Regions from separate parts of the Shewanella zhuhaiensis genome, predicted to be linked through region 2. Evidence: riboswitches for the same ligand, from Rfam matches in the RefSeq annotation. Region 2 holds a riboswitch; the other holds the start of a gene.
What was found. Region 2 has a riboswitch for cobalamin ahead of MJ923_RS02365 (ABC transporter ATP-binding protein). Riboswitches for the same ligand answer to the same signal wherever they lie in the genome.
Positions count from the first base shown of each region.

Region 1: another riboswitch for cobalamin. It lies ahead of MJ923_RS11720 (TonB-dependent receptor); the one in region 2 lies ahead of MJ923_RS02365 (ABC transporter ATP-binding protein).

Region 1 is NZ_JAKUDL010000003.1:458,745-473,578, forward strand. It holds gene MJ923_RS11675 (ABC transporter permease subunit) at 1-613, shown strand, start outside; gene MJ923_RS11680 (NAD(P)/FAD-dependent oxidoreductase) at 790-2,076, shown strand; gene gabD (NADP-dependent succinate-semialdehyde dehydrogenase) at 2,132-3,574, shown strand; gene gabT (4-aminobutyrate--2-oxoglutarate transaminase) at 3,596-4,873, shown strand; gene MJ923_RS11695 (methyl-accepting chemotaxis protein) at 5,011-7,131, shown strand; gene MJ923_RS11700 (MOSC N-terminal beta barrel domain-containing protein) at 7,191-9,056, opposite strand; gene azu (azurin) at 9,251-9,703, opposite strand; gene MJ923_RS11710 (DUF805 domain-containing protein) at 9,959-10,303, shown strand; gene MJ923_RS11715 (hypothetical protein) at 10,385-10,978, shown strand; cobalamin riboswitch at 11,067-11,194, shown strand; gene MJ923_RS11720 (TonB-dependent receptor) at 11,281-13,260, shown strand; gene MJ923_RS11725 (GDSL-type esterase/lipase family protein) at 13,341-13,937, shown strand; gene MJ923_RS11730 (HDOD domain-containing protein) at 14,082-14,810, shown strand.
Region 2 is NZ_JAKUDL010000001.1:552,537-567,370, forward strand. It holds gene MJ923_RS02320 (DMT family transporter) at 1-250, shown strand, start outside; partial or broken gene MJ923_RS02325 (Mobile element protein) at 436-528, opposite strand; gene MJ923_RS02330 (hypothetical protein) at 589-1,173, opposite strand; partial or broken gene MJ923_RS02335 (transposase) at 1,394-1,588, opposite strand; gene MJ923_RS02340 (hypothetical protein) at 1,817-2,053, shown strand; partial or broken gene MJ923_RS02345 (transposase) at 2,171-2,365, opposite strand; gene MJ923_RS02350 (hypothetical protein) at 2,524-2,916, shown strand; gene metH (methionine synthase) at 3,236-6,976, opposite strand; gene MJ923_RS02360 (histidine phosphatase family protein) at 7,231-7,902, shown strand; cobalamin riboswitch at 7,949-8,121, shown strand; gene MJ923_RS02365 (ABC transporter ATP-binding protein) at 8,209-9,006, shown strand; gene MJ923_RS02370 (FecCD family ABC transporter permease) at 9,003-10,061, shown strand; gene cobT (nicotinate-nucleotide--dimethylbenzimidazole phosphoribosyltransferase) at 10,095-11,123, shown strand; gene MJ923_RS02380 (adenosylcobinamide-GDP ribazoletransferase) at 11,129-11,908, shown strand; gene cobU (bifunctional adenosylcobinamide kinase/adenosylcobinamide-phosphate guanylyltransferase) at 11,905-12,471, shown strand; gene MJ923_RS02390 (cobyric acid synthase) at 12,475-13,983, shown strand; gene cobO (cob(I)yrinic acid a,c-diamide adenosyltransferase) at 14,015-14,629, shown strand.

The DNA of each region.
Region 1 (14,834 bases), on a different contig from region 2:
CCTGTCGGCTTCCATGGCGGTGGTGCTGGGCACCATGGCGGCCTTCGTGATGACACGTTTTCGCCGCAGCTGGGCCAAGTTGTCGCTGTCGAACATGATCACAGCGCCACTGGTTATGCCAGAGGTGATCACAGGTCTGTCGCTGCTGCTGTTGTTTGTGCACATGGCCGACCTTATCGGCTGGCCTGCCGAGCGTGGCAGACTCACCATTTGGCTGGCGCACTCCACCTTCTGTGCCGCCTACGTGGCCGTGGTGGTGTCGTCCCGTTTGCGTGAACTGGACATGTCGATTGAGGAAGCGGCAATGGATTTGGGGGCTACGCCGCTCAAGACCTTCTTCCTGATCACTGTGCCCATGATTGCGCCGGCGCTGACCGCGGGCTGGCTGCTGTCTTTCAGCCTGTCACTGGACGATCTGGTTATCGCAAGCTTCGCCTCTGGCCCTGGTGCGACCACGTTGCCGATGGTGGTGTTCTCCTCGGTGCGTTTGGGGGTATCGCCCAAGATCAACGCCCTGGCGACGTTAATCATCCTCGCGGTATCGCTGATGGCTTTCCTGTCCTGGTACTTTGCTCGCCGGGCCGAGAAGAAGGCCAAGGCCGCCATGGAATAGTGCCTGGTGGCGCTTGGATTAACCTGCAAACGGTCGCTTCGGCGGCCGTTTTTGTTTGTTTAATATATTCAACAAATATGCAAAATATTCGGCAAATACGGCTAGAGTTTCCCTTGTCGAAGGTGTAGGATGGTTCCGTTGTTTAAAATAATGAACATAAGAAAGAAGGAAGCATCATGTCTGCTACACCTCATACCGAGTCCTACTATGCCGCTTCCGCCAATGACACCCGCATTCGTCCTCGTCTTGAGGAGCATCTTGAAACCGACGTGTGTGTTATAGGCGCAGGCTATACGGGTCTGTCCTCGGCATTGCATTTGCTTGAAAGTGGTTTCAAGGTCGTGGTTTTGGAGGCCGCCCGAATTGGTTGGGGCGCCTCGGGTCGCAATGGCGGCCAAATCGTTAACAGCTATAGCCGAGACATTGATGTCATTGAAAAAACCGTTGGCAAGGAAAAGGCCAAGCTGTTCGGTGAAATGGCATTTGAAGGCGGTCGTATCATTCGCGAGCGCATCGAAAAATACAATATCGACTGCGATCTGAAAAACGGCGGCGTATTTGCCGCACTCAACCAAAAGCAGATGGGTCACCTCAAGGCGCAAAAGGCGCTGTGGGAAGCTCACGGCCACACTGAGCAGCTGGAAATCCTCGACGAAGCCGGTATTCGTAATGTGGTAAATACTGAGCGCTACGTCGGCGGTATGCTGGACAAGAGCGGCGGTCACATTCATCCGCTGAATCTGGCCCTCGGTGAAGCCCGCGCGGTCGAAAGTCTCGGCGGTAAAATCTTTGAAGACTCGGCTGTGCTGGATGTGGTCGAAGGTGAGCCTGCTGTTGTTAAAACCGAGTTCGGTCAGGTAAAGGCCCGTTTTGTGGTGGTGGCCGGTAACGCTTATCTTGGCAAACTGATGCCTGAGCTGATGGCCAAGTCCATGCCCTGTGGCACCCAGGTGATCACCACAGAACCCCTGAGCGATGAGATGGCAAAGAGCCTGCTGCCACAGGATTACTGCGTTGAAGACTGTAACTACCTGCTGGACTATTTCCGTCTCTCCGGCGACAAGCGTCTGATTTACGGTGGCGGCGTGGTGTACGGCGCCCGCGATCCGGACAACATCAAGTCCATCATTCTGCCGAAAATGCTGGAGACTTTCCCGCAGCTTAAAGGTGTGCGTATTGACTACACCTGGACAGGTAACTTCCTGCTGACCCTGTCGCGTCTGCCTCAGGTGGGCCGTATTGGCAAGAACATCTATTACTCCCAGGGCTGCAGTGGCCACGGTGTAACCTACACCCATCTGGCGGGCAAACTCATTGCCGAGGTGCTTAATGGTCAGGCTACCCGCTTCGATGTCTTTGCTGAACTGCCCCATTATCCGTTCCCAGGTGGCCACGCGCTGCGGGTGCCATTCAGTGCCATCGGTGCCTGGTATTACACCATGCGTGACAAGCTTGGCATTTAACAGCGTTTTCGGCGTAAGTGCCCAGTAACAGATATCAAGTAACAAGGAGTCAGCTGTGCAGCTCAAACGTCCTTCACTATTGAAAACAAAGTGTTATATCAACGGCGAGTGGCGCGATGCCCTGTCCGGTGAGACAGTGACCATTGCCAATCCGGCCACCAATGAGGCCATAGCTTCTGTGCCGGTGATGGGCCGTGATGAAACCCGCGAGGCCATCGCTGCCGCCGAAGCGGCGCTGCCAGCCTGGCGTGCGCTTACCGCCAAGGAACGTGGCGCCAAATTGCGCCGTTGGTTTGAGCTTATGCTGGAAAACGCCGACGATTTGGCGTTGATGATGACCACAGAGCAGGGCAAGCCGCTTGCCGAGGCCAAGGGCGAGGTGGTGTATGCCGCCTCCTTTATCGAGTGGTTTGCCGAAGAGGCCAAGCGTCTTTACGGCGATACCATCCCGGGTCACCAAGGCGACAAGCGCATCATGGTGATTAAGCAGGGCGTGGGTGTGACTGCGGCCATTACGCCGTGGAACTTCCCGGCGGCGATGATAACCCGTAAGGCCGGCCCTGCGCTGGCTGCGGGGTGCACCATGATAGTAAAACCTGCGCCTCAGACGCCTTTCACCGCGCTGGCGCTGGCCGAGCTTGCCGAAGAAGCGGGTATGCCACCTGGCGTATTCAGCGTGGTTACCGGCGATGCGGTGGCCATTGGCAACGAGCTTTGCGAAAACCCCGTGGTGCGCAAACTGTCGTTCACCGGTTCCACCGGTGTCGGCATTAAGCTGATGCAACAGTGTGCACCAACCTTGAAGAAAGTCTCGCTGGAGCTCGGCGGCAACGCACCCTTTATCGTGTTTAACGATGCGGATCTGGATGCAGCCGTTGAAGGCGCCATGATTTCCAAATACCGCAACGCCGGTCAAACCTGCGTCTGTGCCAACCGTCTCTATGTGCAGGACGGTGTGTATGATGCCTTCGCCCAAAAGCTAGCCGCTGCCGTGGCCAAGCTCAAGGTGGGCAATGGCGCCGAACCCGGCGTGACCACAGGCCCGCTTATCAACGCAGCCGCACTTGAGAAGGTGCAGAGCCATCTGCAGGATGCGCTGGATAAGGGCGCGACCCTGGTTGCCGGCGGTAAGCCGCTGGGTGGCAACTTTATGGAACCTGCAATTGTGACCAACGTGGATGCCAGCATGAAGGTGGCCCGTGAGGAAACCTTCGGCCCACTGGCACCGCTGTTCCGCTTCAGCGATGTGGATGATGTGATTCGTCAGGCCAACGATACCGAGTTTGGCCTTGCAGCTTACTTCTACGGCCGTGACATCTCCCTTATCTGGAAGGTGGCCGAGGCGCTGGAATACGGCATGGTGGGCGTGAACACCGGGCTTATTTCCACCGAAGTGGCCCCTTTTGGCGGCATGAAATCATCGGGTCTGGGCCGTGAAGGCTCCAAGTACGGCATCGATGAGTATGTAGAAATCAAATATATCTGTCTGTCGGTGTGACCGGCGAAACAGGAGTACCCTATGAGCTTGACCAATGATTCATTGATGGTTCGTCGCCGCGCTGCTGTAGCCGGTGGCGTTGGCCAAATCCACCCTGTGTTTACCGAGCGCGCCGAAAACGCCACCGTGTGGGACGTGGAAGGCCGCGAGTACATCGACTTTGCCGGCGGCATTGCGGTGCTGAACACCGGCCACTTGCATCCCAAAGTGAAGGCCGCCGTGGCCGAGCAGCTGGAGAAGTTTTCTCACACTTGTTTTATGGTGCTGGGCTATGAAAGCTATGTGGCCGTGTGTGAAAAGCTGAACCAGTTGGTGCCCGGCGACTTTGCCAAGAAGTCGGCGCTGTTTACCAGTGGCTCTGAAGCGGTGGAAAACGCCATCAAGGTAGCCCGCGCCTACACCAAGCGTGCCGGTGTAATTGCCTTTACCTCGGGCTACCATGGCCGCACCATGGCGGCGCTGGCGCTGACCGGTAAAGTGGCGCCTTACAGCAAGGGCATGGGGCTGATGCAGGCAAACGTGTTTCGCGCCGAGTTCCCCTGCGCGCTGCACGGGGTGAGCGAAGATGACGCCATGGCCTCCATCGAGCGTATTTTCAAGAACGACGCCGAGCCAAGCGATATTGCCGCCATTATCCTCGAGCCAGTGCAGGGCGAGGGCGGTTTCTACGCTGCGACCCCAAGCTTGATGAAGCGCCTGCGCGAGCTCTGTGACCGCGAAGGCATTATGTTGATTGCCGATGAAGTGCAAACCGGCGCTGGCCGTACCGGCACTTTCTTTGCCATGGAGCAAATGGGCGTAGCGCCGGACATCACCACCTTCGCCAAGTCGATTGCCGGTGGCTTCCCGCTCTCGGGTATTACCGGCCGCGCTGAGGTGATGGATGCCATTGGCCCCGGCGGCCTTGGCGGCACCTACGGTGGTAGTCCGCTGGCCTGCGCCGCAGCGCTGGCTGTGATTGAAGTGTTTGAAGAAGAAAAACTGCTGGAGCGCTCAAACGCCATCGGCAAGACCATCAAGTCTGCCATTGGTGAGCTGGCCAGCCGTTATCCGCAAATCGCCGAGGTGCGTGGTCTGGGTTCCATGATAGCTATTGAGCTGATGGAAAACGGCAAGCCTGCCCCTGAGTATTGCCCGCAGGTGCTCACCGAGGCCCGTAATCGCGGCCTTATCCTGCTGTCATGCGGTACCTACGGTAACGTGCTGCGGATTTTGGTGCCCATCACGGCGCCGGATGAGCAAATCCAGCGCGGGCTTGAGATCATGGCTGAGTGTTTCGAGGCCGTACTCGGCAAATAATCTCAGCAACAAAGGCGGCCCATCAGGGGCCGCTTTTTTGTTGGATTAAATGATGTTATTGCGCAAGGTGTTACAGGGCAGGGAAGCTCATACCGACTATACTCAGACATGCCTTTTTTGGATTTTTGGGGAAAACCATGAAAAGACTTCCTTTGCGTCAGAAGCTGCTTTGGATGACCTCGGCACTGTTTCTGGCCACAGTGGCGATTATGTCCGTCAGCCTCTGGACCACATTGTCTGCCGATACCGAGGCGCTTGCCAGTGAGGTCGATGATGCCCTCAATGATGAAATTCGTGCCAAGCTGACTGCCAGTGCCGGTCGATACGGCGAAAAGGTGGCTGCATTTATCAACGAGGCCTACCGTATTCCCTATTCGTTTTCTGCGATGATGGAAGACAGTGCCCTGAATCAGGGGATGAGCCGCGAAGCAGTGCAGTCGGCAGTGGGCGCCATTTTGCAAAAAAACCAGCAGATATCGTCCATGTATTCCCAGTTCGAGCCCAACGGCTTTGATGGCCGCGACAGCGAGTTTACCGCGTCCGGACTGATGCACTCGGTGGCCGAGGTAGGCACCCTCGAAGTGTATTTTTATCGCAACGACGATGGCAGCATCACTCAGCAGCAAGTGGATGATGCCAGTGAAAAATACGTCGATACTCTCAATGAATTCGGTCTGCGCGAGGCCGAGTGGTACCTGTGTGCCAAAGACAGCGGCAAGCCCTGCCTGATGGAGCCCTACTTATACGAAATCGAACCCGGCAACAATATGCTGATGACGTCGCTCACAGTGCCGATAATGCGCGGCGGCCGTTTCCAGGGCGTGGTTGGGGTTGATTTGAACCTGCCGGTATTTCAAAAGCTGATTGAGGAGCTCTCGGCCAGCCTCTATCAGGGCAAGGCCAAGGTGACTTTGCTGTCCGGTAAAGGGCTGGTTGTGGCGGCGAGCCACTATGACAAAAAAGCGCGGCCACTGGCTGAATCCATCGACAGTGGCCTGTCACAGCAGATCCTGGCGCTTGGCAAGGGAAGTGGTTACTTACTGAATGACACCAGTCTGATAGTGGGTTACCCCATTGAGATCCCACTGTCGGGCAGTCAGTGGCTGCTCAGCATTGAGGTGCCCCGCGAGATTGCTTTTGCCAGTGCCGACAAGGTGCACGACAGCATGGAGGCCATGGCATCGGGCATGGGCCGCTTCGTGTTGCTGCTGGGTATTGCGGTGGCGGCAGTGGCTGTGGTGCTGATAGCCCTGTTTATCCGCAGCATTGTGGCGCCTATTCAGCAAATTCAACAGCGGGTAAGCCAGCTTGCCAGCGCCGAAGGGGACCTGACCCAGACGCTGAAAGTGGAGGAGCATGCTGAGCTGATTGCCCTTGGCGATGGCTTTAACGCCTTTATCGGCAAGCTTCACGGGCTTATCAGTGACCTTAAGTCGGTAGCCACTGAATCGCGCCATGAGAGTGAGGCCACCGCACGTATTGCCGACGAAACCAAGCAAAGCGTAAACCGTCAGTACAGCGAAATCGAAAGCGTGGTCACTGCGGTAAACGAGATGAGCCACACCGCCCATGAGGTGGCCAAGGCGTCTGAGCAAACTGCGTCTGAGTCGTCGGCAATGGCATCGCAGGTGAAGCAGAGTCAGGATAGCCTCACCGAAGCGGTGAAACTGGTTTCCACCATGGCCAATGAGTCTCAGCAGGCGAAAATTGCCGTGGGCAAGGTGGCCGACAGCAGCACCAATATCAGTAAGATTTTGGAAGTGATCAGTGCCATTGCGGCGCAAACCAACCTGCTGGCGCTTAACGCGGCTATCGAAGCGGCCCGCGCCGGGGAGCAGGGCAGGGGCTTTGCGGTGGTTGCCGATGAGGTTCGTTCGCTGGCATCCAAAACCCAGGCTTCAACTGATGACATTGGTCGCTTAATTGATGCGCTGCAACAAGAGGTCAGCGGCGCCACCAACATTATCGACAATGGGGTGGAGCTGGCCGAGCAGGCAACAGCGCAAACCGAACGGGCATTTGAAGCGCTGTCATCCATGGTGGAGCGGATTAATGAAATCTCCAATCAGGTGACCCAAATTGCCACCGCAGCCGAAGAGCAAAGCTCGGTCACCGAAGAGGTCAGCCGCAACATCACCGGCATTTCTGACTCGGCAGCCGAGCTGATGCAGCTTGCCGAACGCGCCCGTGAAAGCAGTGAGAGCCTGGCCAAACTGGTGGGTCGCCAGGATAGTGAACTGGCCAAACTTCGTACCTGAGGTCATTCAGTACAAAAAAGGCAGCCCGGAGGCTGCCTTTTTTCAATTGGTGTCAGCAGTTAACTTAAGCTGATGTCCACATCGTTCAGCGGCACAGCGCAGCAGGCCAGGATCAGCCCCGCGTTTTGCTCGGCTTCCGATAAGGCTTCGGCTTTGTGCTGCACCACCTCGCCGCTGACGAGCCTGCATTTACAGCTACCGCAGATCCCGGCGCGGCAAGACCAGGGGATGCTGATGCCCTGCGACTCGGCCTGAGCCAGCAGGCTGGTTTGGTTGTTGCCTTGAAACGCCTTGCCCGCGATGCGAATGCTGACGGATTTCTCTTCTCTGGCAGCAGGAGCTGCCAGGCCGCCAAAGCTTTCGGTGTGGATTTGCGCCTGGGATACTCCTACTGCCTGCAACTGGGCTTCCACATGTTGCATAAAGCCAACGGGCCCGCAAATATAGGCTTCGGTGGTGGCGAGTTGATGCTCAAGCCTGGCGATGCAGTTTGACTCGTGAGCAAGCCAGCGACCGCGATTCCCTTGCCAGCTGTCATCGGCCTTGGTCAGCCAAATCTCTAGCGTCATGCCACTGGCGGCAAGTTCACCTAACGCCTCGGCTTCCGGGATGTCCTCCTGGCTGCGGCATTGATGGATAAAATGGATATGAGACAGTGGCTTGGCATCAGTTGTTGCGCCGCCTTGCTGAGTGGCCTTCAGCAGGGCGGTGCGGGCCATGGCCAGCATGGGGGTGACACCTGAGCCTGCGCTGACAAGCAGCAGTGTTGTGCCCGCCCTGGGGCTGAAACGTCCTTCGGGGCGTCCGCAGAGCAGAGTGCCCCCAATCGCCAGTTCGTCATGCAGCCAGTTGGAAATATGCGCGCCTTCGGTGCGTTTTACCGCGATATGATACCGGCCGTCCCCCGGGGAATGGGTCAGGCTGTAACGGCGGATGTGGCGCTCACCATCGATGTCCACGGCAAACACCAGGTGCTGGCCCGGCAGGAATCCCGGCAGTGGTTTTTCATCGGCGGCTTTGAAAGAGAAGGCACAAAAATCACGGGCAATGATGCGTTTCTCGGTGAGGATTAGCGCGCGTTTTGCCGGAGCCAGATTGCGATAGTGTTCGCTCTCCTGGGTTTCCAGTACCTCAATGACATCGTCTTCGTGGATGGTGCCTTCGTTCAGGGCTATCAAATTCTGGCCAAAGTTGACATCGCCATTGGCACTTTTGCGAAACTTGCTCAGGGTCGAGAGTGGTTCACCCTGGGGATGGAAGCGGGCGGTGCCGGGCTGCACCGTGGTCATTACGCAGCGGCCACAGGGCTTGGCCACATCGAACTCGACCTCACCAATACGAATACGCTTCCAGGTATCCTCTTCGAAGGCGCGGGTGTCTGAAACCACCAAATTGGTGCGAAATTGGCTCATCTGGCTGATGGCGTCGGCCCGCAAATTGAGATCTTCAAGCGAGGCATCACTGATAAGCAGCAGTGGATAGCCATCGGCAAAGCTGACTCGGGTGCCGAGCTTTTCGCGGTAGCGGTCGGAGGTTTCGCCAAGCCATAAAAGCTGTGCACTTTCGCCTAAAATGGATGACACCCAGGCATCAGCAAGTGGATGGGTGGCCAGGCCATTGAAGCTGTCTTTCCAGACCCGGGTTGGTACCTGGGTGCGTTGAAAGGCCGATGCTTGCAAACGCAAATCCGGCTTACCGGTAAACCTGAGCCAGAGTTCACCGGACTGAATGGCTTCGTCGGTTCCAAGCGGCTGGATCTGTTGCAGTAATGGATGGGTTCGGGCGGTAATGAACTCGCCATTTGGCCGCACCACCATAAAGCGGCGATCCCCGGCAAGCCCTTCTTTGCTGACCCGCGCCTGAGACAGCCTCTGCGCGGCCATGGACTTGACCGGATAGATATGGATTTCACTGAGTTTCGCCATTGGCCTTCTCCCTGCATCGGCGGCAAAAGGCTCACTATATACGTTTCGCGGGCAAAACAGCAGCCGTGAAGCGGGGTTTGATGACGTGGTCGGGCTGCGGGCCTGCTATTGCTTGCAGCAAAAGAAAGGGGCGCTGGGCCCCTTTGGCGTCGTTAAGGCGTTCTCAGGGCCCCTTTGGCGTCGTTAAGGCGTTCTCAGGGCGTGATGACGAAGCTGCCCTGCATGATGGCCCAGTGGCCGGGGAAAGAGCAGAAGAAGCGGTAGGCCTCAGCGGGCGCCAGGCCTTCCAGGCTGAAACTGACAGAGGTGGACTCGCCGCCGCCCACCAATGCCGTGTGCGCCAGCACCCGGGTATCATCGGCCTTGATGTAAGCTGCGTCGGGGCCAGCTGCCATGCCGTCGGTAGCGACCGCCTGGACATCGGCAGCTTTGGTCAGCACCCAGTTATGGCCCATGGCTGTTTTGGGCAGGGTACCAGTGTGGGTCAGGGTCAGAGTGACCTGTTTGCAGCTGGCCGGAACCGTCAGCTCCTGTGCACTGAATTGCATGGCGTCGTTGGCGCTGATACTGAGTTCGCAGTCGGAGGCAAAAGCCGGTGCTGCCAGGGGGCTGCTGCCGAGCAGCAAAGCCAGAGTGAAGTGTCGCATATGCTTATCCTTTTTTGAGTTATCGGCAGGATAATAGCAATTGATTTTATGCAAATGGGAATTATTTACATTTGTTATCTAAGCTGGTACGACCTTGGTTCGCCTTAATCATTAGGCGGACTTTTCATGCTTTGAAAATGTGCTGTCTATGTTAAAGTATCGCCACCTGCCAACAGCAGGTGAATGAATCATAAGGATAAAGCCGTATTTTATGCGGTAACTTGGGGCGAGATTGCCCGTTTTTAAGGAGAAACCATGGAATACTTTATTGGTGCACTGAAAAAGTACGCTGATTTTACAGGTCGCGCCCGTCGCAAAGAATACTGGATGTTCGTCCTGTTCTACTTGATTTTTTATGTTGTGACTATTGGTATTGATATGGCTTTGGGCACGACATTTATCGCCGCAATTTTCTCGCTTGGTTTGTTGCTACCTTCTCTGGCCATCGGTGCCCGCCGTCTGCACGACACGGGTCGCAGCGGTTGGTGGCAGTTAATCGGGTTTATCCCATTGATTGGCGCTATCGTACTGATAGTTTTCTACTGCCAGGACAGCCAGGACGAAAACGATTACGGTGCCAACCCTAAGGCGCTGGCCTGATACATCCGGGGGAGGCATTGCCTCCCCTTGTCTTTCAGTCGTTTCAGGATGAAACGGCATCGACTATCACGGAAGCTGACGATGACCCGATATCTGCTCCCTCTGTTCGCCCTGTTTGCCGCAGCGAATGTCCAGGCCCAAACCCAGGAGTTATCTCTGTTTGGTGCCCCTTTCTCATTTGAATTGCCGGACGGCTGGAAACAGGCGGCGCAGGACAGCCGCGCAGACATGGTCAGTTCCGAGTTTGTGCCTGCGAGCGAAAACCTCAATCAATGGGGCGCCCTCATCTGTATTCAAAGCTTTAAACTGGCCGGTGAAGCGCCGTCGCCGGAAGTGTTCCTCGATAGCCTGGCAAGCCAGTATCAGCGCAGTTGTGAAGGTGAGTCGTCTTACCACAAGTTGGGCGAAACCCAGCTCGATGGTCATCAGGGCTTTCATGGCATCTTGGGGTGCAGCCGGATGCCCAATCAGCACCAATCCATGGAAAATCAGCGGCCGTTTTTCAGCGAGCCGGAAGGTGAGGTGGGTTACTACACGGTTTTCCTGCGCCCGGGGCAATTGCTGCTGATGCACAAATCCATGCGAGGCCAGGTGTTTGGCGCGCAGAATATTCCGCTGACACCCGCTAACCATACTGAATTTATTGCCTCTATGTTGCCACTCAGGCTGAAGTGAAACGCCAGTAAGGCAATACAAAGGTATTAGACATTTATACGTATAGACGTCTATAATGCGCCGCCCGCCGAGTTCGGGCGGTTATTTTTTAAGTCAACCCTTTGGGTGCCCGCATTGGCGGGAGAATCGGGAAGTCGGTGCAAATCCGACACTGCCCCCGCAACGGTAATGGCGTTTTGCCTGAGTCCGGAGACCGGCCCAAAAGAGGTTTTGCTGTGGATTTCGGTGGGCAGATCCGCACATGTGGCTCCCTTTGGGCCGCCGACAACCTGCCCCGTTTCCCTTGAAGGAGAAAAAGGAAAATGGGAACCAAACCTTCTTTTATCGCACTGGCCGTGGGCGCTTTGCTTGCTCCTGCAGCTTTTGCCGGATCCTCTGCCGTCGTGGCAACTCTTGATGATGCTGACGCCAAAACCCTTGCCGACGAACACCTGGTGGTGATCGGTCGCCAGCTCGACACCCCGTTGAATATTGCCGCCAATGTGGCAGTGATTACCGCTGAAGAGATAGCTCTCAGCGGTGCCACCGACCTTGCGGGTGTACTGCGCGGTCAAAGTGGCATTCAGGTGAGCGATAACGGAGTAGGCCCCGTGTTTGCCATGCGAGGCTTTGGTGCTGGCCAGGCTGCCAACAACACCTTGATTCTGGTTGATGGCCGTCGTCTGAATAACATCGATATCGCAGCCCCGAGTTTGTCGGCGGTTTCTGTCAGCCAGATTGAACGAATTGAGATCCTCTCCGGCAGTGCCGGTGTGCTCTACGGCGACCAGGCCGTTGGCGGTGTGATTAATATCATCACCAAGCGCCCGGAAGGTCAGAGCGGCGGCGCCAGTATAGGTGGCGGCAGTTTTAACAGCCTCAATGCCTCGGCCGATTTTGCCACCGAAATCGGTGCTGGCTGGCATGCCTTCTTTGGTGGTCATTTCGATAAGAGTGATAACTACCGCGATCACGCCAAGAGCGAGACCGGCAGCCTGCTGGGTCGCCTCGAGTACCGGGGGGATAGCAATCAGTTTTTTGCCGAAACTTCGTATTTCGACAACGACAGACAGCTGGCAGGCTCGCTGAATGAAGCACAGCTAAACGACAATCCGCGTCAGGCCAATGAATACAATGCCACTGATTATCAGCATGAAATCACTAAAGCGGCCCGCAGTGGTTATCAGCATCAGTTAACCGAACATTGGGCCCTGGGCGCCGATGTGGATTACAGCGACACCCAGGTGAACTACATCAGTTGGGGTGGTCAGGGCACCACTGAGCGTTCACTGCTGGCATTCTCGCCCAAGGCTATCGGCAAATATCAGACCCGTGCCGGAGAGCTGAAGCTTATCACGGGCTTTGACCTGTCCCGCGGCGAGTCGGAATTTGAATCTGCTTACATGAGCCGGGGCAACACCCAAAAGCTGTGGGCTGGTTTTGTGCAGGCCAGCGTGCCGTTGACCGAGCATTTCAGCTATGTGGTGGGTGGCCGTTACGCCGAAGTGACCGATGACATTCGTGATGGCAATACCTTCCCCAATGGCGGCGAGCTTGACAACGATGCCCACGCGCTGGAGCTTGGCGTCAATTATCGCCCTTCCGATGCAAGCCGCTTTTATCTGCGTGCAGAAGATAACTTCCGCTTTGCCAAAGTCGATGAGCAGGCCTACACCTCCCAGGGCAGCTTAAGACCCCAAACCGGCCGCAGCTACGAAGCGGGCTGGGATTATCTGGGCAATGCCCAGGCGCTGCGTCTGAGCCTGTATCGCCTGTCGCTGGAAGATGAAATCGTATTCGACCCCAGCGCCGAAACGCCAACCGGCGGTTTCTTCCAGGGATCCAACGTCAACGCCGATGAGTCCCGCCGTTATGGCGCAATGTTGGATTGGGACTGGCAAATCAGCGATGCCGTTAAACTGGGGCTGGACTACCAGTACACAGATGCCGAATTTACCAAAGGCCCCAATGACGGTAAGGCGCTGTCCTGGGTGGCCAGACACAGCGGCCGCGCCTTTGCAGGTGTGAACCTTGCAGAGCACTGGCAGCTGTATCTGGACGCCAGCTATACCGGCAGCCGCTTTGTTGAGGGTGACAATGCCAACGCAGGCAACCAGTTGGATGCATTCTGGCTTGCCAATGCGGCACTGAACTTCAACATCGACGCCATCAATGCCAGCCTGCGGGTGGATAACCTGTTCGATGAGCAATACGCCGCTTCTGGCTATTACAGCGAGTGGGGCAATGGCTATTATCCCGGCGAAGGCCGCAAGATCAGTCTGACCTTGGGCGTGCGCTACTGATAAACGCCTGAAAACAAAAAGCCGGACTTGTGTCCGGCTTTTTTTTCGGCGATAACAGGTGTACTGAAAGGGAGACAGCTGTGCGACTGAGATATTGTTTGGCCATCATATTGATGCTGAGCGCCTGTGGCGGTCCGCGTTTGCCTTATTTGGGCGAGAATGCCCGGCTGCTGGCTTTTGGCGACAGTCTCACCGTGGGTGTTGGTGCCCCGGATGACGGCGATTATCCGGCGCACTTGGCCCGTCTGTGTGACTGTGAAGTCATCAATGGCGGGATCTCCGGTGAAACCACCGCCGAAGGGCTTACCCGTTTTGCCGAGGTGCTGGAAGAATCCCATCCCGATATGGTGATCTTACTCGAAGGTGGCAATGATATTCTCAGAAACCTCGACAAGGTCGACCTAAAAGCCAATTTGGCGGCTATGATTAGGGAAGCTCAGGGCAGGCAAATTCCGGTGCTGTTGGTGGCCGTACCCGACAGGCAATTGTTTTTATCGCCACCGGACCTTTATGCTGAACTTGCCGATGAGTATTCATTGCCGCTGCTGGAAGACACCCTGTCCAAGCTCCTGACTGACAGCGCCATGAAATCGGACACTGTTCATTTAAATGACGCTGGTTACCGGGTTTTGGCCGACGATATTTACCGTTTGGCGAGCCAAAGTGGTGCCTTTTGATGACATGTGGCTAAAAAAGTGCAAACCCCGGGAAATCAACTTGACCGAGAACAGGATTTTATGGGTAAATTCCCCGATAATAATAACCAGGGCGGGTGTTGGTCAGGTCTTATTTCGTTGCCCGGACAAGAATAGGTTAGTTTCATGACTGAGCTTGAGCATCAGGTTTTTTCTCAAATCAGGGCGATCATTGCCAATGAAGAACAGGTCATTGGTCGTCGCGGGATCCTTATCCCGCTGAAAAAGGCCATCATCGCAGACGGTGATGTGCGTAATGTGGTGGACATAGTGTCCAGCGATCCCGCGTTGGCGGCGCATTTGTTGTGGCGCTCTACCACTGCTCACGCTGGTGGTGTAGCCAATAACAGCAAAAACCGCAGCCTTAAGGATGCGCTTATTCGCCTGGGTCAGGTCAACATTTACCGCTATGCCTTCAGTTTTTACCTCAAAGAGCGCCTCGATGAGCTGCCCCAGCCGTACAAAAAGTTGGTGCAGGGCTACTGGCGCCTGACCGAGAGCATTGCTGCTTCTGCGGTCGACAGCTTAAAAGATGTCGGCAGCCATATAGACCCGGATGAAGTGCAAACTCTGGCGCTGTTCAGCGTGTTCGGCCAAATCATTGCGCTGACCGCCTTTGCTTATCTCAATGCTGAGTCGGAAGAGTCGTTCCCGCTCAGTATCATCAAGCAAATCATAGATACCCAACAGCAGACGCTGACGCTGGAAGCCTTTGATTCACTGGGGCTGGATGAGGAGCTTAAAGAAGAGTTTATGATTGCTCACAACCTGCGTCAGACCCGAAACCCCAACTCAGCCGGTCTGGTGCTGCGACGGGTGTTGTCGATGCGTGGGTTGCTGCTGAATCCACTGTAAGAATGCTAAAAAAACGCCTGCATT
Region 2 (14,834 bases):
CGCCATTGGTGTGCTGTACGGCATTGGGTCTGGTGCCATCGCATCCGGGCTCGGCTATGCACTCTGGTATGCGGTATTGCCCCGCCTCGAAGCCACCACAGCTGCAACAGTGCAGCTCAGCGTACCCATCATAGCCGCGTTCGGCGGCCTGTTACTGCTTGGCGAGCCACTCAGCCTCAGACTAGTCCTCTGCTCCATCGCCGTCCTCGGCGGCATCGCACTCGTCGTACTCAACCGCTCGGGGAAGTAGTCTTACTGAAGATGCTCAAATGGGGGAGCGCAAGGCTATGCCTGTCTTGTCGTTCGTCCTCTATTAATTGATGCGACGGGCTGAGGCATTGTAGGCATCAATTGAGTTTTGATGTTTACTTCAATGGTCAATCGACGACGCGGGAAACCTCAAAAAGGTTTGGCTGTCATCTATTGTTCTTTCACACCGAATAAAAATGCCCGCCGCACGCAGCGACTGATGCAGTGATAGAAAGGCGTGTCTTCCAGACTTACCTGCGTATACCTTGGCCGTGGCATCACCCATCTCCCCGCTTCCTGTCAATGGCTTGTTTAAAGCCTAGTCAAGCCTCGGGGAAGCTACCGACAATTGTGGGTGTCTTTGTTATTTTTTTTGGGGGGGAGTTTTAAAACTTTAAAAGAGTATTTGTTTTCCTTGCTGATGCTTAAGTATCCATTTTTAGATAAGTAAACTAATATACTATCGAGTTTCTGCTTGTTGTTTTTTATTTTTGTTGAGAAGTCATTTATGTTCCATTCACTGCCGTGGTTTCTATAAAACCATTCCAGCTCTTTTAGAAACTGTCTCTCAATGTTTGTGAAAATGCCACTAAGAGATTCACTATTTTTAATTTTACACGTAGTTTTGTTGAGACTTTCTTTCTCTGTCGGGAATTCATCTAGGAAGCTGTTTTTCAAAGGCTCTAGTACTTCAATGAACTCTTGAAGCGTGATACTTATAGTCGTTTCTATTGCGCTGCTAGCATCCCAAAATGTAATAAAACCTTCTTCTAATTCATAACCATGCTCCTCTCTTACTACACATATACCATTACTCACGGCCTCTAAAAAACTGAGAAAATCACAAGGAGGCAATACAAACAGATACTTAATTAATGGATCGTACCTTTTATCTAAGTAAGCATATATGTTGGGTAGATGCATTTTTTAAACCTTTGCGAGGGCTAGTTGGAGTCAAAGAAGACTCAGGATAACCCCAACACTGTGTGGATAAAAGAATCCTTGGTGTTTCCCCCTCTTTCTTCCGGTAGGAGTGTCTCAGAGAGGCCTCTATTTTGTTGTAGCTATTGCATGCACTCACTTTAGCCTCAATGGGTAGAACAATCGTCAGGACAGGCATCTGGCTGTATCTGAAGGCGCCACCAAACACTGGCATGTCCCCAGTAGTGGCCGCACCAAGCTCGAGCAAACGGGACTCGACCCAATCCCGCCGATGTTCAGAGCTTTTGCCGCTGTAATCGTCCACACCGCACAAAAATGCCCTCCGCACGAAGCGACTAATGCAGTGATAGAAAGGCGTGTCTTCCGGACTCACCTGCGTATATCTTGGCCGTGGCATCACACACCTCCCCGCTTCCTGACAATGGCTTGTTTAAAGCCTAGTCAAGCCTCGGGAAAGCTACCAACAATTGTGGGTGTCTTTGTTATTCATTGTTTGTACCAACAATCATGGGTGTCTTTGTTATTGTTGTTTATAATTAGTATGTATTTACTATTGATATCTTTCTGTCGTCGATAGCATAATCAAATAGGAAGGGAGTGGATCAAAGCATAAATGGAGGTTTTTATGAAAAGAATTTTAGGCTTGATAGTTATCGGGACAGTAGTTGGCTCATTTTTGAGTACTTCTGTTAGCGCTTTTTCGGCTGGATGCTATTCAGAGCAAGATAGCTTTTTCTCGGCATCGGATGCAGCAATGTCAAATCCAAATGATAGTAATTTACAAGCAGCAGCTGATACCGCAGAGCAAGTGTATATGGCTTGCCTGCGTTCGCAATATCCAGAGGCTCCAGAAGAGACTTAAACCAGCACAAACCTATGGTTTGTTTTTTTAGGGACAGTTCTAATAAGCAGCTTAATGCTGCTTTTGTTTTTGAACATTAGTCAGGACAGGCATCTGGCTGTATCTGAAGGCGCCACCAAACACTGGCATGTCCCCAGTAGTGACCGCACCAAGCTCCAGCAAACGGAACTCGACCCAATCCCGCCGATGTTCAGAGCTTTTGCCGCTGTAATCGTCCACACCGCACAAAAATGCCCTCCGCACGAAGCGACTAATGCAGTGATAGAAAGGCGTGTCTTCCGGACTCACCTGCGTATATCTTGGCAAAAAGATCTGCCTGTCCTGTCTTTTGATGTTTTGTGCGAATTCTGACAGTGATTAACCGCTCGCTCTTGCTGTGTTAATCTAAGATACTGACACATAAAAACATTTTTTGATTTCTATCAGTCCTTGATAAAATGTTCTTTGAACTAGCAATCGGAGATCGACTGATGAAACCCAACCTTGATGTTCAACTCCATGTTCTGACCATTCTTGCAGACTCAACCACTAATCAAGTGCTGACGCTCGATGAGCTTCCCCGTAAAAATTTTAGCCTAGGCCAGTTGTCCTATGCTGTCGAAATGCTGTTGGAACAACGATTCATTCGAGCAAAAAGCTTGCAGACAGATACTGATGAACACACTTCGTTCATCATCCATGGATTAACTATTGGTGGGCGTCAATATCTCGCGAGCTTGGCTGTCAACTCATCTTTTTCTGAAAAGTTACGAAGCCTGTTAAAACGTATTTGGAAAGGGTTTGTTTCTGAGGGTGAAAAACAAATTTATCAATGGATTATCAAGGGATATTGGGTTTATCCTTCGCTTACATTTTATCTCTAGGAAAGACGGGGCAGGCATAACACTTTGCTCGAAGGCAGCACCAAATTTAGGCATATCCCCAGTAGTGACCATCGACAGCAAGGATGCTGTCGTTGAGCTTACAGGGACGTACTTGCAGCGTGTCACGGATGGGGATATGCGAACGGCACACCGCAGGTGATTGGTTGCGGCAAAGCTGGCAGCCAGTTTTCTGCCGATTAGAAGCGAAAGGCATACAGCAAGATTCTGGGCGCCAGCCCAAAAAACAAAAGCCGCATTAAGCGGCTTTTGTTTTTCATTCCCGATAGGGTGATTCGCGACCCTGATCACTCAGGGCGACTTATTCAGGGTCATAGTCAAGCACTGGTGCCAACCACTTCTCAGTTTCAGCAACCGTCATCCCCTTACGGCGGGCGTAGTCTTCAACCTGATCCCTGCCGATATTGGTCACGCCGAAATAGCGTGCCTCGGGGTGGGCGAAGTACCAGCCGCTAACGGCCGCTGTGGGGTACATGGCAAAGCTTTCGGTGATATTAAGGTCAATGCACTCGTTGGGCTTGAGCAAATCCCACAAGAGCCCCTTCTCGGTGTGATCCGGGCAGGCGGGGTAGCCGGGGGCGGGGCGGATGCCGCGGTATTTCTCGCGGATAAGCGCCTCGTTGTCGAGGTTCTCATCGCTGGCGTAACCCCAGAACTCTTTACGTACCCGCTCGTGCATGCGCTCGGCGAAGGCCTCGGCCAGACGGTCGGCCAGTACTTTAAGCATGATGGCATTGTAGTCGTCGTGGTTGGCCTCGAAGCGTGCCAGATGCTCATCGATGCCGTGGCCTGCGCACACCGCAAAGCCGCCGGTGTAGTCGGCCACGCCGCTGTCTTTGGGGGCAACAAAGTCCGACAGACAGAAGTTATCGTTGCCGACCCGCTCGATTTGCATCCGCAGGTGATGGGTGGTCATCAGTACTTGGGTGCGGCTCTCGTCAGCGTAAAGCTCGATATCGTCATGGTTTACGGTATTGGCCGGGAACAGGCCAATCACGCCTTTGGCGGTGAGCCACTTTTCATCGATGATGGTTTGCAGCATGGCCTTGGCATCGGCAAAGAGTTTACGGGCTTCTTCACCTACTACTTCGTCTTCGAGAATGCGCGGGAAGTGGCCGTGCAGTTCCCAGGCGCGGAAAAACGGCGTCCAGTCGATACGGTCAACCAAATCATCCAGCGGGTAGTCTTCAAATACCTGAATACCCAGTTTATTCGGCACCTTGGGCTGGTAGTTGGCCCAGTCGAGCTGGCAGCGGTTTTCACGCGCCGCCTCGATGGAGATAATTTCTTTGCGCCTCCCCTGTGACAGGCGTTTTTCGCGCATCACATCGTATTCATCGTAGGTGGCCTTGATGGTGGCTGCGCGGGTCTCTTCGTTGATGAGTTTGCTCACCATGGGCACGGCGCGGGACGCATCGGGGATGTAGATGGCGCCGTGGGGGTAGTGGGGCGCAATCTTGACCGCGGTATGGATTTTCGAGCAGGTGGCGCCGCCGATAATGGCAGGCAAGGTCAGGCCTTCACGCTCGAAGGTTTTGACGTTGTGCACCATTTCATCGAGGCTTGGGGTAATGAGCCCCGACATGCCGATAATGTCCACATTCTCTTTTTTGGCGACTTCGACGATTTTCTCCACTGGCACCATAACGCCCAGGTCAATCACCTCGTAGCCGTTACAGGCGAGCACCACGCCAACGATGTTCTTGCCGATGTCGTGCACGTCGCCTTTTACGGTGACCATCAGCACCTTGCCGTTGCTCTGGCCCGCGACCTTTTCGGCCTCGATAAAGGGGTTTAAGTAGGCCACGGCCTTTTTCATCACCCGGGCGGATTTCACCACCTGGGGCAGGAACATCTTGCCCTCGCCAAAGAGGTCGCCTACTACGTTCATGCCGTCCATCAGCGGGCCTTCAATCACATCCAGCGGACGGGTGGCCTGCTGACGGGCCTCTTCGGTGTCGGCGTCGATAAATTCGGTAATGCCTTTTACCAGCGCATGCTCAAGGCGCTTATTCACCGGCAGGCTGCGCCACTCCAAATCTTCTTTTTTACCGGCGCCGCTGCCAGCGCCGCCGCGATACTTTTCAGCAATCTCAAGCAGTTGCTCTGTGTTGGTAGAGTCTTCCACCGGGCAGGGCAGGTTAAGCACCACGGCTTCAACCCGCTCCTTAAGCTCGGCCGGAATGTCATCGTAAATTGCCAGTTGCCCGGCGTTCACAATGCCCATGTCCATGCCTTCTTTAATGGCATGGTAGAGGAACACGGCGTGGATGGCCTCGCGCACCGGGTTATTGCCACGGAACGAGAAGGACACGTTGGACACGCCGCCGGAAATCATCGCATGGGGCAGGGTGGCCTTGATGTCGCGCACCGCCTCGATAAAGTCCACCGCGTAGTTGTCGTGCTCTTCGATGCCGGTGGCCACGGCAAAAATGTTGGGGTCGAAGATAATGTCTTCCGGTGGGAAGCCTACTTTATCAACCAGAATGCGGTAGGCGCGGGTACAGATTTCAATTTTGCGGGCGCGGGTGTCGGCCTGACCGGTTTCATCAAAGGCCATGATGATGGCGGCGGCGCCGTAGCGCTTCACCAGGGTGGCCTGCTCGATAAACTTGGCTTCGCCTTCTTTGAGGGAGATGGAGTTAACGATGCACTTGCCCTGCACGCACTTAAGGCCCGCCTCGATGACTTCCCATTTGGAGGAGTCAATCATGATGGGCACCTTGCTGATTTCAGGCTCGGAGGCGACAAGATTGAGGAAGGTGGTCATCACCTCTTCGCCATCCAGCATGCCCTCATCCATGTTGATGTCGATGATCTGGGCGCCGTTTTCCACCTGATCCCGGGCGACATCGAGCGCGGTCTCGTATTGGCCTTCTTTAATCAGCTTCAAAAACTTGGCAGAGCCTGTGACGTTGGTGCGCTCACCCACGTTCACAAACAGACTATCGGCGCTGATGGTGAGCGGCTCAAGTCCGGCGAGGCGACAGGCAACCGGCAGCTCAGGCAACTTGCGCGGCGCGTGCTTTTCAACGGCTTCGCGGATAACGCGGATATGCTCAGGGGTGGTGCCGCAGCAGCCGCCGACTATGTTCAGCATGCCTTCAATGGCCCACTGCACTATGATGTCGGCCATTTCTTCGGGTGTTTCATCGTAGCCACCGAACTCGTTTGGCAGGCCCGCGTTGGGGTGGGCCGACACATAGGATTCGCTGATGCGGGAAAGTTCTTCTACATAAGGTCGCAGCTCTTTTGGCCCCAGGGCACAGTTAAGGCCCATGCTGATGGGCTTGATATGGCGCAGCGAATTGTAAAAGGCTTCGGTGGTCTGGCCTGTGAGGGTACGGCCGGAGGCATCGGTAATGGTGCCTGAAATCATTACCGGCAGGCGCAGACCAACCTCATCAAAAATGGATTCGATGGCAAACAGCGCGGCCTTGGCGTTCAGGGTATCGAAAATGGTTTCCACCATGATGATATCGGCGCCGCCTTCAATCAGGGCTGCGGTGGATTCGCGGTAGGCGGTTACCAGATCATCGAAGTGGATATTTCGGTAACCCGGGTCATTCACATCCGGGCTGATGGAGCAGGTGCGGTTGGTGGGGCCAAGTACCCCGGCCACATAGCGGGGGATGCCGGTTTTGGCTTCCACTTCATCGGCCACTTCCCGGGCAATGTGGGCACCAACAAGGTTTATCTCGGCCGAGAGCGACTGCATGTCGTAGTCGGCCATGGCCACAGTGGTGGCGTTAAAGGTGTTGGTCTCGATGATATCGGCACCGGCCAGCAGATACTCGCGGTGGATGCCCTTGATTATCTCAGGCTGGGTGAGTACCAAGAGGTCGTTATTGCCTTTAACGTCGCAGTGCCAGTCGGCGAAGCGGCTGCCGCGGTAATGCTCTTCCTCCAGTTTGTGGCCCTGGATCATGGTTCCCATGGCGCCGTCGAGGATAAGAATGCGGTTGGAGAGATCCTCGTTCAGTCGCTGTTGACGGCTGTGGGCAAGCGCCTTGGTCGCCTGGGATAACACTGGAGTTGCCATAAAAACACCTGCAAAGTACAAAAAGGTTCAGTCCTGAATGCGCCGCCCCGTGGGGCTTTGGGCTTCTTAAACGGCAGAGCCGATAGAGCCAAAAGCCAGTTTACGGCCTGAAACAGGCTATGGCGAGGCTGCTGCGCTGGATTTCTGCGCAGCCTTTGGCCGGGGCAGAAATTTGATTTGGACATTTATACGTATAGACGTCCATAATACGCGAAAAGTCCGCCCCGGAGCAAGTAACGCTCAAGCAGGCCACGGTGCGAAAAAACAGTGCGGATAAACAACCAGAGGTGAGCGCCAGTATGATTTCCTGTGAGCTGATATTCTGGCGTCACGGCAAGTGTGAGAACGAAGGTGTGCTGCGGGGCAAAACCGACAGCGCCCCAGAGCCGTCGGCAATCCAGGCCATTGCAGAGCGTGCTGCCAACATGCCAGTGCCCCATGCCATTTTCAGCTCGCCGCTGCGTCGCTGCCTTGAGCTTGCTGAGGCGATGGCACTGCCTTTGGGGCAAGCGGTGCAATTGCAGCCCGGCCTTGCCGAGATGGACTTTGGCGACTGGGATGGCCGCAGTCTTAACGAGCTGTGGCAGCAAGAACCCATAGAGGCCTGGTGGCAGGCCCCCTGGGACCAGAACGCCGGAAACCAGCTGCCCCCCAATGGTGAAACAATGCAGGCCTTCGAGGCGCGGGTCGATGAAGTTATTGCTCAGATTCTTTGCGATGTGCAGGATGGCGAGCGGCTGTGGCTGGTGACCCACGGCGGTGTTATTCGCTGCATGATGGCTTCCTTGCTTGGGGCGAACAGAGTCGCCGGTTTTTATAATCGCCTCGATATTCCCCATGGCGCCTGTGTCCGAACCCGCTGGTTTGCCACTGCTCAGGGTTGGCAGGGGCAGCTTATCTGGCAGAATATGGAACTTGTGCGCTAAAGCGCGGATAATCTGCAGTTTAGTGGCCGTGTGGTCGCCACAAATTTGAACATTATTGGGTAAAGGTGTCGGGGGCTAAGCCAACCCGACGTGAAAAGGGAACCGGGGAGTGCCTGTTGGTACCAGCCCGGACTGTGCCCGCAACTGTGTGAAGCAAGTGTGCTATGGGTTAATAGCCGTGCTTCGAGTCAGGATACCTGCCTTTATCTGTCGCAACTTAACCTATGCATCCGGACGGGTTATCCGGAGGAGTTTTATGCCTATCAACTTTGCTCCCCCGGGCTATACCGCGGGAGATTTTCTGTTATGAACACCGCCATCACGGTGAATGAACTGTGCTGGCAGGTGAACGGCCGGGCGCTGCTGGACTCGCTCAGCTTTACCCTGAGCGGTCGTGGCATGTACGGCGTGATTGGCCCCAATGGCGCGGGCAAGTCGTCGCTGCTGCGCTGTTTATACCGTTTTATCCGCCCCGACAGCGGCACCATTGTGATTAATGGTCAGGACATAGATGCCTTCTCCCGCAAGGCCTTTGCCCGGCTGGTGGCTGTGGTGCCCCAGGAGTTGCCGCCGCTTTTTGACCTTGCCACCGAAACCGTGGTCGCAATGGGGCTTATTCCCCACAAGGGCTGGCTTGGCGCCGACAGCGCCGCCGACAAAAAGGCGGTGGCCGAAGCGCTTGCCAAGGTTGGTCTTGAAGGTTATGGCAAGCAGCCCTTTGGCAAGTTGTCCGGCGGCGAAAAGCAGCGGGCCTTGATTGCCCGGGCGCTGGTGCAGCGGCCGACGATTCTGATCCTTGATGAACCAACCAGCCATTTGGATGTGCGCTATCAAATTGAAGTGCTGGAGCTTTTGAAACGGCTCGATGTGTTTGTGCTTTGCACCATCCACGACTTAAACCTTGCCAGTGCCCTGTGTGATGAGCTGCTACTGCTGGATCACGGCCGGCTGATTGCCAAAGGCACGCCAAAACAGGTGTTGACCGAATCCCTGATTGGCGACGTATTTGGGGTGTGCTGCACCGTTGAGCCCCATCCTCAGCACGGCAAGCCGCTTATTCATTACTTTTACGGCTACGACCGAAGTCTGGGGGCGCACATATGAGCGGTATCCGCGCCTTGTTTACGCCCCTCGGGCAGCGTGATTATCTGCTGGCCGCTCTGGTACTGGCCTGTTTGGTATCCCCTGCGCTTGCCAGCATGTTTGGCGCTGCGGATATTCAGTTCAGCGAAGCCATGTCGGTGTACCTGCATGCCCTGATTGGTGAGCGCCCGGCGGACGTGCCATATCTTGACAGCCGTATTCTGCTTGAACTCAGATTGCCACGCATTCTGCTGGCGTTTGTCTGCGGTGCAGGTCTGGCGCTGGCAGGTTGGGCGCTGCAATTGGTGACCCGTAACCCCCTTGCCGATCCATACCTGTTTGGTATCAGCTCGGGGGCATCCCTCGGCGCCATTGTGGTGATGAGTCTGAGCAGCCTGTTCGGCGGCGCCTTTGTAGAAGCGGCAGCTGGTATCAGCTTGCCGCTGGGAGCCTTTGCCGGCGCCTCGGCTTCGGTGCTGATGGTGCTGGCCTTAAGTGGTTTTGGGCTGCAAAGTCAGGTGGAGCGCATGCTGCTCTCGGGGGTGGCCATCTCGTTTCTGTTTGGCGCTCTTGGCAGTTTGCTGCTGTATTTTTCAAGCCCTCAGGTAACAGCTTCACTGCTTTTCTGGAGTCTGGGCAGTTTTGCCCGCGCCAGTTGGGATCTGCTCTGGTTGCCATGGACCATCTTCGGGGTGTTTGTTGGCTTTTTATCTGTGATGCGTCGCCAGTTGCTGGCGCTTTCGGCCGGGGATGAAACCGCCCATGGCCTTGGGGTGCCGGTGGCGAGGCTCAGGATAGTCAGCCTGCTGATGTGTTCCCTGATGACCGCAGTGCTGGTGGCAAGTTGCGGGGGCATTGGTTTTGTCGGCTTAATGATCCCGCACATCACCCGGCTGATGTTTCCCGGGCGCCAGTCGCTTATGATTGTGGTGCTGATGGGCGGCCTGTTTATGATGTGGGTGGATGTGCTGGCCCGTTCGTTGCTGCCCGCTCAGGAACTGCCGGTGGGCGTGATTACCGCCGTGATAGGCAGTGGATTTTTCCTGCTGCTGTTGCTTGGTCGCAAAGGTCAATAACAAGCTGTAAAAGGATTTGAATAAGGATAGGCAATGTTTGAAATAACACCGCCGGACAGGCAAAAGGATGCGGACATTCAGGCGCGCATCGATGGCAAAACCAAGCCTCCCGGCGCCTTGGGACAGCTTGAAGGGCTCGCCGCTTCGCTGGTGCGTCTGCTTGGGGATGAGCCGCAGATCCGTCGTCCGGCCATGTTGGTGTTTGCCGCCGACCATGGCATTGCCAATGCCGGAGTGTCGATTGCGCCGCCGGAAGTGACCGCGCAGATGGTGGCGAATTTTGCCCGTGGCGGCGCGGCCATCAATGTGTTTTGTCGTCAGCTTGGCTGGGAAATCGAAATTATCGATGCCGGTATGTTAACGGCGCCGGACCCAAGTCTTGGGGTAACAGATTGTCGCCTGGGGGCGGGCACTGGCCCTATCCACAAGCGTGCTGCCATGACCCTTGGTCAGGTGGAACACGGCCTTAATTTCGGCCGCGAGCGGGTCAGAGCCCATGTTGTCGAGGGCAGTAACCTGATTGGTCTGGGCGAGATGGGCATTGGCAATACTTCCAGCGCAGCGGCTATGATGGCCGCGCTGCTGGGGCTTGAAGCCAAAGACTGTGTCGGCCGCGGCACCGGCGTGGATGCCGCCACCCTCAAGCGCAAGCAAATGCTGGTGGAGCAGGCGCTGCTGTTACATCTGGACACCTTAACCAGTCCGCAATCTGTGCTTGCCTGTGTCGGCGGCTTTGAAATTGTGGAGATGACCGGCGCGGTACTGGCGGCGGCAGAACTTGGCGTCCCGGTGATTATCGATGGCTTTATTGCCACGGCCGCTGCGCTGGCGGCGGTGAAAATGCACCCTGAGTGCCGCGATTATCTGATTTTTGCCCACCGCTCCGGCGAGCGTGCCCATGGGCTGATGCTTGAGCACCTCAAGGCCGAACCCTTGCTGGACCTGGGGCTCAGACTGGGCGAAGGCACTGGCGCGGCGCTGGCGCTGCCTTTGGTGCAGGCGGCGGCCAACTTCTACCGCGAAATGGCCAGTTTCGATGATGCAGGGATTGAGAAGGTATAAGACGTATGTCATTCAAGCGTGAACTCGAGCTGTTTTTGTTGGCGCTCACCTTTTTTACCCGTATCCCTGTGCCGGTACGGCTGGAATACAGCCTCGAAGGTCTTAGCCGCGCCAGCCGTTATTTCGGACTGGTGGGCACCCTGGTTGGGCTGCTGTCGGCGCTGGTGTTTTATCTGGCGCAGTTGGCGTTCCCGCCCAGCGTGGCGGTGGTGCTGGCCATGGTGGCGTCGGTGCTTATTACGGGTGGGTTTCATGAAGATGGTCTTGCCGACACCGCCGACGGTTTTGGCGGCGCTTTTGAGCGTGAGCGCAAGCTGGACATCATGAAAGACAGCCGCCTTGGCAGTTATGGTGCTCTGGCGCTGATATTGGCGCTGCTGTTTAAGTTTCAGCTACTCAGTGAACTCGCGCTCTATTCAGCGTCCAGCGTGGTGGGCGCGCTGATTTTGGGCCATACCCTCAGCCGCGCTTTTGCCGCCAGTTTTATTTTCAGCCACACCTATGTGCGGGATGACGATGCCAGTAAATCCAAGCCGCTGGCGCAATCAATGCACTGGGACGAGGTGCTGTTTTTGATGCTGAGCGCCGCTGTGGTGTGTCTGCTGCTCACCGGCATTGGTGCCACGCTGGTGATTCTGGCGACCCTTTTTATCACCCGCAGCCTGCTTGGCCGCTGGCAGAAGCGTCATATCGGCGGCTACACAGGTGACACTCTGGGAGCCTGCCAGCAAATCCTCGAGCTGGCGCTGTATCTGGCATTGCTGCTTCTTTGGAGCCAGTCGTGATCCATCTGGTACTTGGCGGTGCCCGCAGCGGCAAGAGCCGTTTTGGCGAAAACTGTGTCCGCGAACTGGCGAATGAAGGCATTTATCTTGCCACTGCGCTTGCCGGTGATGGCGAGATGGCTGCACGCATCGAGCGCCACAAACTCGACAGGCTCGAGTCGGGTGTTAACTGGCAAGTAATTGAAGCGCCATTTGATTTATCAAGGCGCCTCGATGAACTGGCACGCAGCGAGAAACCTGTACTGGTGGACTGCCTGACGCTCTGGCTCACCCAGTGTCTTGTTTCGAACCCCAATGGTATTGCCGATGCCCGTGATGCACTGCTGGCCACACTGGCAGGATTTCAGGGGCAGCTTATTCTTATCAGCAATGAGGTGGGCTCGGGCATAGTACCCCTTGGCGAGCTCAGCAGGCAGTTTGTTGACGAAGCGGGCAGGCTAAATCAGGCCATCGCCGCCCTCGCTGACAAGGTCACCTTAGTGGTGGCCGGATTGCCGCTAAGCCTCAAGGATGAAACGGTAACTATCAGGAAAGCAAAGAAGTTGCCCCAAATGGGAGGATAACCCATGGCATGCGCCACACTCATGATCCAGGGCACCGCCTCGGATGCCGGCAAGACCACCCTGGTGGCCGGTCTGTGCCGGATACTCGCCCGCGAGGGCGTTAAGGTCGCACCCTTCAAGCCACAGAACATGGCGCTCAACAGTGCTGTCACCACAGACGGCGGTGAGATTGGCCGCGCCCAGGCGCTGCAAGCCATTGCCTGTGGCCTTGAGCCACACACAGATTTCAATCCGATTCTGCTCAAACCCGCCTCCGACAGCCGCGCCCAGGTGATAGTCCAGGGTAAGGCCTTATCTCACCTGGAAGCCGCCGAGTTTTTTGGCCAGGCTGGCAAGGGATATAAAGCCATGGCGATGGAGGCTGTGCTGGACTCCCATCAACGATTGTGTGGGCAATATGATTGCCTTTTGGTGGAAGGTGCCGGCAGCCCCGCCGAGATTAACCTGCGTGAAAACGATATCGCCAATATGGGCTTTGCCGAGGCGGTGGATTGCCCGGTGATCCTGGTGGCCGATATCGACAAAGGCGGGGTATTTGCTCAGTTGGTGGGCACGCTGGCGCTCTTGTCCGAGTCGGAGCGTGAGCGGGTTAAAGGCTTTGTCATCAACCGCTTTCGCGGTGATATCAGCCTGCTTCAATCCGGGCTCGACTGGCTTGAGGCCCATACCGGCAAGCCTGTGCTGGGCGTGGTGCCTTATCTGCATAATTTGCTGCTGGATGCCGAAGATGCGCTGGTGCCCTTTACGCCTTCGAGCCTCCAAGACCAGCGCATTAAGGTGCGGGTGCTGGTGTACCCAAGAACCAGCAACCACACCGACTTTGACCCGCTGCGGCTGCACCCCGGTGTGGATTTCGATTATCTGCAGATCCAGAACACCAGCCCGGATGCCCTGGCGGGTGCCGATCTGGTGATACTGCCCGGCAGCAAAAATGTACGGGCGGATCTTGAATGCCTCAAGGCGCAGGGGTTCGATAAGGCGCTTAAAAAGCACTTAAGGTACGGCGGCAAACTGCTGGGCATTTGCGGTGGTTATCAGATGCTGGGGTTGGAAATCGATGACCCCGAGGGCATAGAGGAGGCCCCCGGCAGCAGCGAGGGGCTGGAGTTTTTGCCGCTTATCACCGAGCTTAAGCCCGGCAAGGTGCTGGCCAATGTGACCGGTGAACTGACTCTGGGCGAGTGCCATGTGGCGCTGAAGGGTTATGAAATTCACTGCGGCCACACCAGTGTGCTCGGCAAGCTGACCCGGCCGCTGTTTTTGACCGATGACGCCGGTAACCCGGCCTCAGACAGGGGCTGCATCAGCGACGATGAGGCGGTGTTCGGTACTTATCTGCATGGGATTTTTGATACCCCCGAGGCGCTGAGTGCTGTGCTTGCCTGGGCGGGTTATCAGGGCGAAGAGGTAGCAGTATCTTTGGATGCGCACCGTGAGCAGCAGCTCAATCGCCTCGCCGACACCCTGGAGCAGCATCTGGATATGAACCGGCTTAAGGCCATCTTTTTATAATTATCAACGCGATAACCAGTTAGGAAACAGCATGACCGACAACAACGCCAAGGCCCGTGGAGATGAACGCCATAAGGCTCGCCAGCAGAAGGTGAAAGAGGCCGTGGACGCCAAGGTAGCCGCCGCCAACATAGAGAAAGGCGTGCTGATGGTGATTACTGGCAACGGCAAGGGCAAGACCACCGCTGGTTTCGGTACTGTTGCCCGCGCTGTTGGCCATGGCAAACAGGCGGCTGTAGTGCAATTTATCAAGGGCAACTGGGACTGCGGTGAGCGTAAGTTGCTCGAAGGCGCAGGCGTGCCTTTCGAAGTGATGGCCACCGGCTTTACCTGGGATACTCAAAACCGCGAAACCGATACCCAGGCGGCCGAAAAGGCCTGGGCACAGGCCGAGATTTGGCTTAAAGACGAGCGCATCGACCTTATCCTGCTGGATGAGCTCACCTATATGCTCAGTTACCACTATCTGGATCTGGAGCGGGTGCTCAGCGCCCTTAAAAGCCGTCCGCCCATGCAGCATGTCGTAGTGACAGGTCGCAATTGCCATCGGCAGCTACTGGAGCTTGCCGATACCGTGAGCGAGATTGAGTGTGTGAGGCATGCGTTTGAGGCTGGCGTGAAAGCCCAGCCCGGTTTCGACTACTGATCTTAGCTTCGTGATTGGCGTTTTGGCGGTATTGCCGTCACTGCGCATCCCATCACGTAGCGCTACTACGCTCAGGTCTGTCGCCGCTCGGCGGCTTTGCCAAAAACACCAATCACTGTGCTGACGTTTTCCCGTTGACGACGAGTGTGTCGGAATTGTCTGCAAGATTTCACCATCACGTACTGAACGTACGCTCAGGGGCTGA